2 linked regions of the Rhodohalobacter sp. SW132 genome follow. The protein of the gene in region 2 interacts with the protein of the main gene of each other region in a pairwise test. Links are inferred from orthologs where the notes say so. Each region holds a gene or a part of one and is shown on either strand. Other genes may lie near its edges.

Region 1 (7,740 bases), on a different replicon or contig from region 2:
GGCCAACATCTCCCCAATACAAATCCCCTGTTTTAGGATCCACCGAAATTCTATAGGGATTCCGAGTTCCCTGCACATAAATCTCAGGACGTGTTTTTTCGGTACCCACAGGATAGAGATTTCCTTCCGGAATATCATAGCTGCCATCTTCATTCACTATAATTCGAAGAATTTTACCTCTCAAATCGTTGGTATTGCCTGATGTTCTCCGGGCATCATACTGCTCAAAACCGGGGCGTTCATCCAGCGGAGCGTATCCGTCAAGCTGATGGGGCTGATTCGGCTGATTAAAGGGTGTTGAGTTATCTCCGGTTGAAAGGAACAGGTGTCCGTCACTGTCGAATGTAAGTGACCCGCCTGTATGACAACAGATATCCCGCTGCGAGTAGAACTCAAGAACCGTTGTTTCAGACTCCATTTCAAGACGGTCATTGATCAGTGTAAACCTCGACAAACGGTTTACAGAAGTATCGGCCGGTGAGTAAAAGATATAGACGAAGTTATTCTCCTGAAAGTCCGGGTCTGCGGTCATCCCAACAACCCCCTCTTCGGCATTCACTCTCTCTACATCCGTTTCGTGGTACACATCAAGCATGCCGGCCTGCACCAGGGAACCACTATCATTTTTGTACAATAAGATCTCGCCCCGGCGCTGGGCAATCAGAATATCTTTATTGGGCAGAATCGCCATTTCCGTGGGCTCAAAAAACTCCCCTTCCGAAAGCATCGTCTTTGTAAACCTGTTTTCTTCGGGTGCACTCTGGGTTCTGGCATTTGAATAATCAAGGCGATTATCCCCAATCGCATATTCGATTCCTTTATAGAGGTGATCCAAAAAAAGATCCTCTTCATAAGATTCCGGGGTATGACCCAGTCCGGTGTAAAAAGCTCTTCCCCCATCATATTCGTGATACCATGCTATCGGGTGGTATCCCATCGAAATTCCGCCCTCGTAACTCTCCTCATCAATGGTAAGCAACACATTAATTTCATCATACATATCCCGGTAGCTGTACCATTCATCCGTACGATCCCACCGTTCAGGTAAAAACTCAGTCATCGGGTGATTGGGATCTGCAACCTCCAGAATTCCCTGCTGAACATTTGGGTGAGGATCGTTGATTCCGGGATGATCTGAAAAGTATCCTCCGACCAAGCGGCCGTACCAGCCCCAGTGATACTCGGTATCTGCCGCAGAGTGAATTCCCACAAATCCTCCGCCAGCCTGGATAAAACGTTCAAACTCTGTTTCCTCGTAGTGATTCAGCACATCACCAGTTGTATTCAGGAATACTACTGCAGCATATTGTTGCAGGTTCTCTTCCGTAAAAAAACCTGCGTTTGTGGTTGTATCAACTGCAAAACCACGCTCTTCCCCCATCTGCTGAATGGCTTGAATACCGTCGGGAATTGACGCATGATAAAAACCAGCCGTCTTTGAAAAAACAAGAACACGAGGCTCTTCAAAACTATTACAAGATGAAAAAACGATAAAAAGTGTAGCAAAGATGATAAATATTCGTCCAGCTCCGAGATTTAAAGGCATAGCAGATGTATAAATTTTTCTATTTTTTTAGCCCTAATTAATACACAAATAATTTAATAGTTCAAAACCTGCCTTTACTAAAATTGTTTAGATCTACAGGAAAGTTTGTAGGTACTCATCGCATTTTAATAGTCTGGATTTTCTACGTAATTCGGTTCGCTGAACCGAAAAGACCAGAAGGTGTAAAAGATGCACACTATTTTGAAACGTCATCACGGACTCTTTTCCGCGATCTCCAATCATCACACAGTAAAATTTCATGGAGATCTCCATGCTCCATCGGAGCATTATATTTGTAGAAAATTAAGACGGTGATATACATCCGCCGTGCCGTAGGTACGGCATATTTTGATAGGTTTATGGATTATAAATTGCCTCAAAGCCCTTTCAAAGAAACATATTGTTCCTACGGAACATCGTGGATTCGGGACCCTTTATTTCTACAAATATATCGTCTCTACGAGACGGGTTTTTCAGGTCCCTTGATTCGAACCATCCCGTGACTACAGACCCCGATCCACGATCTCCACTCGCATAGCAAATCGTGGGACACATGATTCAAATCTGACGAACGAACCCAAATGGGTGATACCGAATCAGATGCGTCATGACTTATTTGGAAGATAAACGATTACGTCCACCACATCATCCACAGCCTTCTGAATCCAACCCAATAATCATTCAGGACTCCATGCTCCATCGGAGCATTATATTTGTAGAAAATTTAGGCGGTGATATACATCCGCCGTGCCGTAGGTACGGTATGTTTTTTTAGGGTTATGGATTTTAAATTGGCTCAAAGCCCGTTCTAAGTAACATTTTGTCCCTACGGAACACCCCGGATTTGGGATCCTCTTTTTTCTACAAGTATATCGTCTCTATGAGATAGGTTTGTTCATGCTTCTGGATTCGTACTATCTCCTCATCACGGACCCCGATCCGGAAAAAACCACCCTCAAAAACTGTACGAATAAACATTGATCATCTGTTCACCCGTGTCCGATTCTGCAAGCTGGTAGAGTCGTCCTGAATGAGCCTTCATGATTATTCCTTCGGGCATATCCGTAATTCTGCCCAGAATTTCACCGTTTTCATCCAGTGCTATCCACACCTCACTGAGGTTCTCATCATCCCCAATTAGATACATCCAAACCACTCCGTCAGGATCGTAATGGAGTATCTGAACTTTCCCTTTTGTGTCAGGCATCTGACTGATCAGGTTCGAAATCTGGGCACCTTCTAATCCCATCTGTTCTGTAATATCTTCAATGAATTCCCTCTTTTCAGCCTCTGTGAGTGGAATATCAGGTTGTGCAAATCCAACAGAATCGGTTCTCTCTCCGGTTGACAGATCATATTTTTCAAATCCAACCCTCAGGCTGTTGCCAATCATCACCCGGTCTTCATAAAAATTAAAGAGCGTTCTCCTGTGATGTGGAGATGATGTGGTTGCCAGAAGCTGATTGTTGTCATTCCGAAGTTCAATGATCTGGTCTCTTTGAAACTCCATGACCGGATCGCCATCGGCTTCACCATTCTCCCCTACTTTATTCAGTTTGATTACATCCACATCGGGCTCCACGGGAGATGGATATTCTAAGACATAAATTATTCCGTCAGCCGTCATATGAAATTCACGCGGATTAAAATCGGGGCTCAAATCATTAATGTGATGTAGTTCGGGTTGAGTATCATTCTGTAGCCGATAGTGACTCAACCGGCCCTGCGCCCAATCGAAAAGCAAAAGATCATTTTGGTTTGACAGGGATACTCTCCCGATTTGCCGGACTTCACCCGGCCCTTCTCCCTCAGTGAGTTCAGATGAGAGATAGGTACCATCGTTATCGAACAGGTGAATAGAATGCTGCTGATTGTCCACAATCAAAATTTCTCCGCTTTCTGCTACTAATAGCTGCATGATGCGGCCAAAAACCAGGTCGTCAGGCAGTGTATCTTCACTTATCTGGAAAAGCTCTGAAATCTCAATATCCGGTGCGCTCAGGTCATCATACACGGAATCTTCTGATGGTGTGCAGGAAATCAGCAGAAACACTGCTATTGTAACATTGAAGAAGTATAAAACAGAATAGTTTTTGATCATTTTTCTCAGATGAATTCAGGTTATTTGAGGAATGTATCTTACCGGACTGAATTTTTCAAGCCAAACGTGATAAACCTCTGAACTAAACACTTTATACTCCCAAAACTTGAGTTACAGCTGCATGATATGCTATGTATGAAATCTTAAAAATAATCTCCGATTTCCGTTCTCGAATCACCTCCTTTTTTGTTAATTTGATGTTTCATCTTCGGTTCATTTCTGGTACAAGGCTCCAGGTTCAAAACCGGCTTATCGCTCATTTTTAGAACGTTTTTGTGTTTATGGCAGATCAAAGAGGCCCCAACTTTCAGAACGGTAACAGCAGTCACACCCCGAATGACGGGGGGCGGGTTCCGCCGCAGGCAACTGAAGTTGAGGAAGCTGTTCTCGGGGCGATGCTGATTGAACATGAGGCGGCAACGATTGCGCTGCAGCAGCTTCAATCCGAAGATTTTTACAAACCGGCTCACCGCCACATTTTTGAAACGCTTCACGACCTCTACGAACGCGATAATCCGCTGGATCTTCTTACCGTTGAAAATGAACTTCGCGACAATGGGCTTCTCGAAACGGTAGGCGGAGGCGGTTATCTGGCCGACCTCACCCGCTCTGTCAGTTCTGCCGCGAACGTGAGCTACCATGCACAGATCATCTCCGAAAAAGCGATTAAACGAAAGCTGATTCTTCAGTGCAACGAAATCATCAAAAACGCCTACGACTCCACAACTGACGCTTACGAATCGCTCGATTCAGCCGAGCAGCGAATTTTTGAAATTGCCAATACAAAATCGCGGGCAAGTGCACAGGCGATTGGTGATGTGCTGAAAGATACCCTGCAATATCTCGAAGATCTTCGCGGAAAACCGTCAGGCATAACCGGTGTCCCTGCCGGGCTTGATGTGGATAAATACACATCCGGCTGGCAAAACGGGGATCTGATTATTATCGCAGCCCGGCCTTCGATGGGAAAAACGGCTTTTACGCTAACCTGTGCACGTAATGCGGTGCTCTATCCCGACGAGTCGATGCGCAAAAACGTGGCGATTTTCAGCCTGGAGATGTCCTCCCAGCAGCTCGTTCAGCGGTTTCTTACAATGGAAGCCCGGATTGATGCCCAGCAGGCGCGAACCGGTCAGTTGAAAGATGAAGATTTTAAACGCCTGATCGATGCGGCCAGCCGCCTGTTTACAGCCAAAATTTTTATTGATGATACTCCCGGCCTGAGCCTGATGGAGCTTCGCACAAAATGCCGCCGTCTGAAAAGTGAACATGATATCGGTTTGATTGTGGTTGATTACCTTCAGCTCATGACCGCCAACTCCCGCGATATCGGCAGCCGTGAACAGGAGATCGCCATGATTTCACGTGGACTGAAAGGATTGGCTAAAGAGTTAAACGTTCCGGTCATCGCCCTCTCGCAGCTTAGCCGCCAGGTAGAACAGCGCGGCGGCGATAAGCGTCCGCAGCTCAGTGACCTTCGGGAATCGGGATCAATCGAGCAGGATGCCGATGTGGTCTGTTTTCTTTATCGTCCGGAGTATTATGGAATTACAACTACAGCCGAAGGGCAGTCAACCAACGGCCTCGCCGAATTGATTATCGGAAAACAGCGTAACGGTCCGGTTGGATCCTCCAACATGTATTTCGTGAAGCAGTATGCCCGATTTGAGAAGCTCACCCAGACGGATGGAGCAATGCCGGGCGGTGCCGATAACGGCGATACTCCATTTCTGCCGGAAGATAGCCCCGCCACACCGCCACCCACGCACAACCCCGGCGGCGACGATGCACCGTTTTAGTGATTTGAGATTTGAGATGAGAGATAATAGATTTGAGACCTTCCCCTCCCCGGAGGGGACAGACCAGCAAAAGATCGCAAAGCGAGACTTTTACTGGTCAGGGGTGGGTCCCACGAAGCCACGCAAAATCCCCTGCTACGAACCCACCTCTGTCTCGTCGCTTTCCTGCCTGTGGCAGACGCTCTGGAGGCGGTCTCCTCCCGCGGAGGAGGAGATCAAACATATTTTTGTCTGTTAAATACTATCATCAAACCATAAAAAACCTAAAGCGCTTCTGCCGCTCCGCTTCCCAGGAGGTAGATGGTTCCATCAAAACCGGCAATATAGATTTCGTTCTGTTCATCAACCCCGAAAGATGGAATATTGAAGTTTGCGTTGTAGATTTCAGTGTTTGATGGGTTTTCCGTATCTGAAATATCGAGCGCCCAAATTCTGCCAGAGATGAAATCGCCGTAAATATAATACCCATAAAGCTGGGGATAGGCAGATCCGCGGTATACAAATCCGCCTGTGATGGATCGATCGCCCTGGCTGTGATCATATTCATATACCGGCATCTCGAGGCCGTCCGTTTCGCAACTTGATCCCGGAGGGTAGCAGATCGATCCTTCTACAATATTCCATCCGTAGTTCCGTCCGTTTTCAATGATGTGAATCACCTCGCGGTCACTCTGCCCCACATCAGCGGCCCATAGTACTTCGGTTTCCGCATCAAAGCTAAATCGCCAGGGGTTTCGCAGGCCGTAAGCAAAAATCTCTTCACGGAATCCTTCATTATTATTTACAAATGGGTTATCGGCAGGAATGCCGTATTGATTTCCGTTCTGAGGATTATCCACATCAATCCGCAAGATTGCTCCTAAAAGATTGGTCCTGTCCTGAGCATTATTACCGGGATCACCCCCGCCTCCGCCATCGCCGGATGCAATATAAAGATAGCCGTCCGGCCCAAATGCCAGGTGACCTCCGTTATGATTTCCCTGCGGCTGGTTGTAGCTCAACAACTCGACTTCACTTCCTGCATCTGCGCGGTTTGGATCATTAGAAGAGACTTCAAATCGTGAAATCACAGTACGGCTTGGTCCGTATGCAGTATAATTCACATATACATACCTATTGCTTTCAAAATCGGGATGAAAAGCCAGGCCAAGCAGGCCTTGTTCATTTGCACCATCGTTTACCCTTTCCCGAATATCCAGAAAAACTTCTGCATCCTGCGCTTCCGGATCGTTTGAAAACACTGATATCACGCCCTCCTGCTCCACTACAAACAGACGATCGGTTCCGTCACCGGCATTTTGGATGTCAAGCGGACGTGTGAATGAAAGTTCAGGAAAAGCATTTACAATTGCACTTTCATCACCATTTTCGCCAGGCGGGGGAAACGGCTCGGAGGTAGTTTCGCAAGAGGAAAGAAACAGAAGCAGGGGAAGGAAAAGCAATAGTAAACGCATCGGAAATTTTTTGAATTCTAAATTCAGTTAAATCAACGTTTTCCTATGCTACTTCTTATCTAATTGATTGTTTCATCAACCCAAATAAAAGGTTGAATCTACAGGTTCAGCACTTATTTCTCATCAAAACTCAATCCCTAATTTCTCAGCGGCTTACCGGTCTTTAACATGTGTTCCATCCTTTTATGCGTTCGTTCATCCTGAAAACACTCCAGAATTGCCTCTCGCTCAAGTTTCAGAATGTAGGATTCCGAAAGTTCCTGCGGCTCACTCAGGCTTCCTCCGGTCATGATCCCGGCTACTTTACCGGCCAGAATTTTATCGTATGGAGATGCAAATTTTCCTTCAGTCATGTTATAGAGCGTGACGTCGAGGACGCTTTTACCGGTCTGCCCCATCACCTTGATTTTTGGCTCTGCCGGAGGCCTGTACCCGGATTCAGCGAGTGAAACAGCCTGGTTCTTCGCCACCGATAACAGCAGATCGCGGTTCATCAGAATCATGTCCGATTCGCGAAGATAGCCCAGTTCTTTTGCTTTGCGGGCGCTGTCTGACACTTTTGCCAGGCCGATTGTCTTGAAAGCGTGTTTCAGATAAGGCAGCGGATCGGCATCTTCCGACTCCTCTACATTTTCCATCGCCCGAATCAGCAATTCTTTTGTACCGCCTCCGGCCGGAATGAGTCCCACTCCAAGTTCCACCAACCCGCAATAAAGTTCATGATGTGCCACCACTTTGTCGCAGTGCATCATAAACTCCACTCCACCGCCGAAACATCTGCCCGAAACGGCAGCAACAACCGGAAACGGCTGATATCGCAATCCAACCGCAACCCGCTGA
Region 2 (7,818 bases):
ATAGGCCTGTGCACTGGCAACTTCAGAAGTGTAGCTATGAAAAAGGTAGAAGCGGCCGGCCTCAACGGATTTTTTTCATTCGGGGGCTTTGGCGGGATCCATTCAGACAGAAATTTTCTGCCAGGAGAAGCCGCAAATGAGTATCAAGAGATCTTCGGAATAAAACCGGAATCTAATAGCTATGTGGTGATAGGCGATACGCCGAACGACATCCGGTGCGCGAAATATTTTGGTGCGTTATCGGTAGCCGTAACCACGGGGGGATTTACTGCCGCGCAACTGGAGCCGCACCGGCCGGATCTGATCCTCGACTCTCTTGACAATCCGCGCCATTGGCTAAGCAAACTTGGATTTGAATTATCATGATTTTAAAAACAAGATTACTTGAAGCTAAGTGATATTTAATTTTTCGGATATTTTGAAAATACCCTCATCCGCTGACTCCACGTCATCGGATGAGTTGATAGGAGTAAGATATTACACTATAAGATTATGCACTGGATAATGCTAAGGTTGGACAATTCATCCGGTGAAGATCCCAACCCAATACCCCCATCACTGCATCAATAACAAAACACAAAAATGCAGCAGCTTTTACCAGAGACGGCCAAATGTAATAGTGATTTGAGGTGTACCAAAGAATCGCTGGGCATCAAAAAACGGTTCTAAAATCAGCTCACCCTGCTCATCGTATTGAAATGGATTTTGGTTTGGCGCTACATTTTCCCGCAGATCCGGCTGCGTGGGCATCATCATCTGAATGCCGTCAGGAAAGAAATTAAAGTGATAACTAAATTCCACGCTTGTTACCCTGCTGAATGTCCGCCCGAAATCGAGACCAAACTTGAATTCACCCGCCGCACCGAAATGCCATTCGCCGCTGCTCCAGCCTGAAAATATATCGTTGATCGGCTCGAAATAATTATCAGGTCGCTCAATGCCCTGCTCTCTATAGCCATTATCATTTCGGTCGTCGAAATAGGGAAAAGCGAAAGCTGCTACGGGACCCGCAGAGAGTGTAACAAAAAACCGGTACTCTTCTTGAACCTTATCCGCAAAAAGACGCTGGCGCATACCGATCATGGCCGGAAACGCAAATGCACGCTGGTATTTGTTGGGGACAGCTTGTTGCCCGAAGAAGTCCGTAAACGTCTGCTCTGAGGCATCACGAAGTCCTGTAATTCTCGTGTTAAATACCCCTTCTGTCTGAGAGCCGATTACACGGCGGTATTCACCACCTAAACCAAATCCAAAATTATTGATAACAATATCGAACGTAAGGCCGGATCTGTAGTTATCGCTCAGCGGAACAGCCACACGATCCTCCACGCGCAGTTCCGGTTCGGTAACTTGTGCATCCGCCTGCTCCGCAACAGAAAACAGCAAGAAAGTGATTAAAAGTATGAAAGTACCTGTCAGAGATCTCATAAATAAATATTTAGTTCGATGGTGAAACGGTTTTCAGACGGATATCATTGCATTCGAACTTACGAATATATAAATGTTATCGCATTTCTTTACAGTCTCTATTTGATTATTGTTTGATTTTGGCTTTTATTCAGGCAGAAAATTGCACATTACCTTTATATTGATATACACAAAATCCGCCGGGTACGCACATGAGTACAGTAACAAAATATTTGGTTTATGGACCACAATCTACACTGCGCAGAATGGCGCCAAAACTTTTAGAGAGTGTAGAGCCCAAATTTCTGTATAAGTATCAATCACCTGCCAACAACGATGAAGTTTTTGTTGCTGTTTACGAACAGTTTGAAAAGCAGATAAATGCCACAATTACGCTCACCTGTATTATTGAATGCACAGCCACTCAAAACCGCGTAGAGCTGAAAAAGGCTGGCGGCAGGATGGGGTTCCGCGGCAGTTCACTTTCGGAAGAGCATAATATTGAAGCTGAAATCGTGAATTTTGTGATGGACTTTTCAAAACGATTTGGGCTTTCCCTCCAGGAAGAGCAGGAAAAACCAGCTACGGACGACGATAATTAGAAGGCAGTGACGCCAAATCCATTCCATGGCCAGCCAAAAAGAAGAGCTGTGGACCGTTCTGCGTATGCTGGAGTGGGCCACAGATTACTTTAAAAAGAAAGAGATTCCAGACCCGCGCCACAGCATCGAGTGGCTGCTCGCGGAAGTTTTGGAGTGCAAACGGCTGGATCTCTATCTAAAATATGATCGTCCGCTTTCTCAACAAGAGCTCGACTCCATCAGGCCGCTGGTTAAACGGAGAGCCAATCATGAGCCGCTGCAGTATATTATCGGTTATACCGATTTTATGAACGCAAGAATTGAAGTGAATCCATCCGTTCTGATTCCCCGCATAGAAACCGAACAGCTGGTTGAGCTCTTGCTTGATAAAACCGCCGGATTTCACGCCAACAAACTAAATGTTCTTGATATCGGAACTGGAAGCGGCTGTATTCCAATATCAATAAAGCAAGCCGTGCCGAACTGGAACTGCTGGGGAATGGACAACTCGGAGCCGGCCCTCGCCTGCGCAAAACAGAACGCCACGCTCAATTCTGTGGATGTTGTTTTTTTTGAGGGAGATCTTTTCGAGCCCGAGAACTCAGAGGCTGAAAACCTGGAACTGGATCTGGTTGTTTCAAACCCTCCCTATATACAGCCAGGTGAAAAACCGGCAATCGAAAAACAGGTTTCGGAATTTGAACCGGAATCTGCCCTGTTTCATGATAAGCCGCTCGAGGTATATCACTCAATTACCGCTTTCGCTCATCGTAAAAAAGCTCATCTTTTCCTCGAGCTTAACAATACACTGGCCGATGAAATACTCGGAATCGTGCAACAGTTTTATCCCGGTGCAAAAATCGAAAAAGACCTGGATCAAAACCCGCGTTTCATTCTGGCACTTATTGCCGGTTAAATCACTGCTTCACAAGCTCTTTTTTACACAAAATAGATTTGTTTTAGACCCATTGAATAGTTAACAGATTCATGTGGATAACTTGTGGAAAAGTTTTTAAGGGGTGCCTGCCCAACTTGTTTTTATTGTAAAACCATTGTTAGGGAATTGTTATGGCGTGTCAAGCCGAATGTGATGAAAATGTGAAAAAATATTTAACTCTTTGTGCGCCAATTTATTAACATGTTTAATCTAATGTGGATAACTTTTACACAGCCCCGTCATATTTTTTTGATTTCAGCCAAATAAATCGTGATTTTCTCTTCACCGCACGCAAAAAGATTGGGCAGTGCGTGTGGATAACTGAAGGGATATTTGTAACTATTTTAAGAATTTTGGAGGCCAGTACGTTTGGATACGGTAACCGCAGAAAATGCCTGGAATGATTGTTTGGAAATCATACAGGATAACATCAGCTATCAAAAATTTAAATCATGGTTTGAACCTATCAAACCTGTTAAACTTGATAGGGATACGTTAACGATTCAGGTACCGAGTCAGTTTTGGTATGAGTGGCTTGAAGAGCACTACTATAATATGCTTCGCTCTACGATTGCAAAAGTATTGGGTGAAAATGGAAAACTTGAATACTCAGTACTCGTTGAAAAATCTGATAAGCTTGAGGATAACCGCTCCATAAATCTCCCACAGCGGCCAGTTCCGCCGAGTAAGCCGCAGGAGATGAACTCGTACAGCGACTATCATCCCGGAAAAATTGAAAATCCGTTTGTGATTCCCGGTATTCGCAAAACGAATATCGACCCCAACCTGAACGACAGTTACATTTTTGAGCGGTATATCGAGGGAGACTGTAATCGCCTGGCGCGCTCTGCAGCGATGGCAATCGCCGAAAACCCCGGAAAAAATTCTTTCAACCCATTTTTTGTATACGGCACCACCGGGCTCGGTAAAACCCACCTTGTTCAGAGCATTGGAAATAAAATTAAACAAGATTTCGGAGATCAGTTTTCGGTCTTGTATGTCTCTTCGGAAACGTTCACCAATGAATTTGTTCAGGCGATACGGAATAACCGGGCCAGCGAATTTTCCATGTTTTACCGCAATATTGACGTGTTAATTGTGGATGATATTCAGTTCTTCAGCGGTAAGGAGAAAACACAGGAAGAATTTTTCCATATTTTTAACGCGCTTCACCAGGAAGGAAAACAGATAATTTTAAGCAGTGACCGCGCCCCCAAAGATGTACCCGACATTGAAGAGCGTCTGATTTCCCGTTTCAGCTGGGGTTTAAGCGCAGATCTGCAGATTCCGGAATACGAAACGCGGTATGCTATCCTGGAGAGAAAAGCGAGTGACAACGGCATCTCCATCGATCCGAAAATTGTTGAATTTATCGCTCACAATTTTAAATCGAATGTTCGCGACCTTGAAGGGGCGATCATTAAACTTTTGGCTACTGCATCTCTAAAAAATGTGGATGAAATTGATTTGATGATGGCCAAGACCGTATTGAAAGATATGGTGAAAAGTTCGCAGACACAGATATCCATCGAGGTCATCCAAAACTGCGTTTGTGAATATTTTGGGATCGATACAAACAAAGTGAGGGAGAAAACCAGGAAACAGGAGATTGTTGAAGCCAGGCAGGTTGCCATGTATCTCTCGAAAAAATATACTAAATCAAGCCTGAAAACGATCGGGCTTCAGTTTGGGGGTCGTGATCATTCTACGGTTATCCATGCCATTTCAACCATCGAAGAGAGAATGTCAACTAATCCGAAACACAAACGGATTCTGAATGAACTGGAGCAAAAACTGGAAGTGGCAACGATTTAATTCTTTATCGAATGCTGGATCGAATAACACTTAAATCGCTCGCCTACGAAGCGAAACACGGCTATTATGATGATGAACGTCGTGGCGGAAATCGTTTCGAAATCGATCTGACGGCATATGGTTCGTTCCGTGCAGCAGCCACAAATGACCATAATCTGGAAATTACTTTCGATTACGAACGGGCTGAACAGATTGTCAGTGAAGTGATGCACGGTGAACCAAAAAAACTAATTGAAACTTTATGCAGTGAGATCGGCAGTAAAATTTTTGAATCATTCCCGGTTGTAAAGCATTTAAACGTATCCGTTCGCAAGCTCAACCCGCCTATAAAAACCGAGGCATCATACGCTGAAGTCACCCTGGAATGGAAACGGTAATTATTGCAGCCGGAAGCAACCTGGGCGATCGCCATGCGGTGCTCCGGAAAGCAGGGGTGTTTCTCAATTCAATCTCATCATCAACGCCTCTCAAGTCATCCATTTGGGAATCTGAACCTGTGGGACCTTCGAAGTTTACTTTCCTCAATTCCGCCGCAAAAATCGAAACGGATATAAAGCCGGCTGCACTGCTTGCAAAACTGAAGTTATTCGAAAAAGAGATGGGACGTGATGAACAACGCATCCGCTGGGGCCCCAGAATTCTGGATCTCGATATCATCACCTACAGCAACTTGGTGATTCAGCAAGAGAACCTTATTATTCCACATCCGGAATACACGGTCAGACGTTTTGTTTTGCTTCCCATGAATGAGATTCTACAGGACTGGTCAGATCCTGTAACGGGCAGGCCGCTGAAAGACCTTATATCCGGGGCACCGGAAATGCAGATTCAAAAAACCAAACTGAACTGGTAAAAAATGCCAAACCGTTTTGACTTTATTGCCATTGAGGGCGTGATTGGTGCGGGGAAAACCTCACTTGCCAAACTTTTTTCGGAGCGCCACAATGCACGGCTGGTGTTGGAGGAATTTGAAGAGAATCCCTTTCTGCCAAAATTTTATGAAGATCGCGAACGTTTTGCATTTCAAACTCAGCTCGCGTTTCTCGCAAGCCGTTTTAAGCAGCAACAGAAGATGACCAACCGGGAACTTTTTGACGATTTTGTGATCTCAGATTACATTTTTGAAAAAGACCGGATTTTTGCGCGTCTCAACCTCGATGATGACGAACTTTCACTTTATGATAATATCTTTGGGATTATGACCGGGATATCGGCCAAGCCTGACTTAGTAATATATCTGCAAAACTCCGTTGAACGGCTGATGCATAACATAGAAATGCGGGGCCGGGATTACGAAAAAAATATCACTGAAGATTACCTGAAAGAGCTGTCCGATTCGTACAATCAATTTTTTTATCGGTATAATAAATCACCCCTCATCATAGTAAATGCAACGGAGATCGATTTTGTACATAATCCGGATCATTTATCGTATCTTGAGGAACAGATTTTCAATCAACCGATCCGTAGCAACACACATATTCACATTATTCCTGATTAATGCTTTTACGCGGACTATTTTTCGCACTTATTTTTTTTCTGCTCTATCGATATTTATCCAAAAAACTGAGCAGCTTTAACACTCCCCGTCAGAATAACCGGCCAGGCGGGGCACATTCACAAAGATCCGGTTCCAGCTCACAAAATGGCCGGCGCAGAAAAAATCTGGAACATATTGAAGAAGCTGAATTTGAAGATATAACTGAAAAAGAGAAGAAATAGATTATATATGAGTTTTGAAGAAAGACACAAAGAAGGGTATGAACTTCTGCACGAAAAAGACCTCGATAAAAGTCTGGATGTAGCGCGCTCACTACAGCGGCTGAATCCGGATGCACCGGAGGGTTTTACACTCGAAGGAGAAGTGATGCAGAAACTGAACCAGTGGGATACCAGCATTAAGTCGTTTGATGATGCGATCGAAAAAGATTCCGATAACGGACGACTCTACAACCTCAGGGGATATTCCTATCTGAATGTCGATAAACCAGACAAAGCAAAAAAGGATTTCGAACGGGCGATTGCCCTGGATAATTTACCTGCTGCACACAGGAACCTTGTCCTTTATAAACTTATGAATGGTGAAGGCCAGCAGGCAATTCAGTATCTGCTCGACCGCATTAAAAGTGATCCCAAAGACGTTGAAAACTGGATCCTGATGGGCGACCTGATGAAAAAAGGCGGCCATGATGCAAAAGCAAAAACGTACTATGAACAAGCTCTTAAGATGGATCCGGGCAATGAGTATGTGAAGAACCTACTGGAAGAGTAACCGGACGAATAAATTCGTGTGAGTGAGACTGGAGTGTTATGCATGAATTTCAGATCTGAAAACGTTTAAAGTTTTTTTTGCTGTATTGAACAGATGATGTTCACACCCCCAAAAATTCAACTTAAAACCACCTCATGTTATGTCTAAAAATATCACGCGGAAATCATTCCTGAAACATGCCGGTACGGCACTCACCATTGCCTCCGTAGGTTTTCCCTCAATTATTATTCCCCGTAAAAAGGAGAAGATAGGTGTTGCTCTCGTTGGTTTGGGGAGTTATGCAGGCGGCCAGCTTGCCCCTGCACTCCAGGAAACCGAATATTGCGAACTCCGGGGGATTGTAACCGGCACACCATCCAAAATTCCCGAGTGGCAGGAGCGGTACGGAATTCGGGATCAAAACGTATACAACTACGAAAACCTGCATGAAGTAGCCAATAACGATGATATTGACGTGATTTATATTGTCACTCCGCCGGGTGTCCATGCAAGAGACGCTATTGTTGCAGCCGAAGCGGGAAAGCATGTATGGTGTGAAAAGCCGATGGCAATGGATGAAGAGGAGTGTCAGAATATTATTGACGCAGCAAGTAAAAACGGAGTTCAGCTTACCATTGGGTATCGGATGCAGCATGAACCGAATACACAAACAGTCATAAAATTTGGCAGAGAAGAGACCTACGGAGTGATTACCGGTGTACAAACCGGAGCCGGATATAGCGGAGCTCATCGTGATCCGGAGAACTGGCGGCGCAATCCCGATCTCGGCGGCGGTGCACTGTATGATATGGGGGTATACCCGATCA

The links.
Region 1: the proteins of dnaA (region 2) and dnaB interact in binary tests that used the Escherichia coli proteins (3 or more experiments, as listed by UniProt). The link is inferred for Rhodohalobacter sp. SW132 from one-to-one orthologs.

Annotation. Positions count from the first base shown.
Region 1 is NZ_QUOK01000003.1:441,920-449,659, forward strand. The notes cover bases 3,274-6,187. They hold dnaB (replicative DNA helicase), read left to right. Parts: upstream 3,274-3,928; coding sequence 3,929-5,446; downstream 5,447-6,187. Other genes in these bases: DYD21_RS08770 (6-bladed beta-propeller), read right to left, coding at 3,274-3,647; DYD21_RS08780 (sorbosone dehydrogenase family protein), read right to left, coding at 5,710-6,187. Outside these bases: DYD21_RS08765 (ThuA domain-containing protein), read right to left, coding at 1-1,546; more of DYD21_RS08770, read right to left, coding at 2,502-3,273; more of DYD21_RS08780, read right to left, coding at 6,188-6,900; DYD21_RS08785 (3-hydroxyacyl-CoA dehydrogenase/enoyl-CoA hydratase family protein), read right to left, coding at 7,038-7,740. UniProt on the Escherichia coli protein: The main replicative DNA helicase, it participates in initiation and elongation during chromosome replication. Travels ahead of the DNA replisome, separating dsDNA into templates for DNA synthesis.
Region 2 is NZ_QUOK01000001.1:189,837-197,654, reverse strand. What follows is about bases 2,526-5,517. They hold dnaA (chromosomal replication initiator protein DnaA), read left to right. Parts: upstream 2,526-3,294; coding sequence 3,295-4,740; downstream 4,741-5,517. Other genes in these bases: folK (2-amino-4-hydroxy-6-hydroxymethyldihydropteridine diphosphokinase), read left to right, coding at 5,105-5,517; folB (dihydroneopterin aldolase), read left to right, coding at 4,752-5,117; prmC (peptide chain release factor N(5)-glutamine methyltransferase), read left to right, coding at 2,526-2,904. In the rest of the region: DYD21_RS00855 (HAD family hydrolase), read left to right, coding at 1-366; DYD21_RS00850 (hypothetical protein), read right to left, coding at 595-1,428; DYD21_RS00845 (hypothetical protein), read left to right, coding at 1,620-2,009; more of prmC, read left to right, coding at 2,035-2,525; more of folK, read left to right, coding at 5,518-5,593; DYD21_RS00820 (deoxynucleoside kinase), read left to right, coding at 5,597-6,241; DYD21_RS00815 (hypothetical protein), read left to right, coding at 6,241-6,462; DYD21_RS00810 (tetratricopeptide repeat protein), read left to right, coding at 6,470-7,012; DYD21_RS00805 (Gfo/Idh/MocA family protein), read left to right, coding at 7,152-7,818. UniProt on the Escherichia coli protein: Plays an essential in the initiation and regulation of chromosomal replication. Binds in an ATP-dependent fashion to the origin of replication (oriC) to initiate formation of the DNA replication initiation complex once per cell cycle.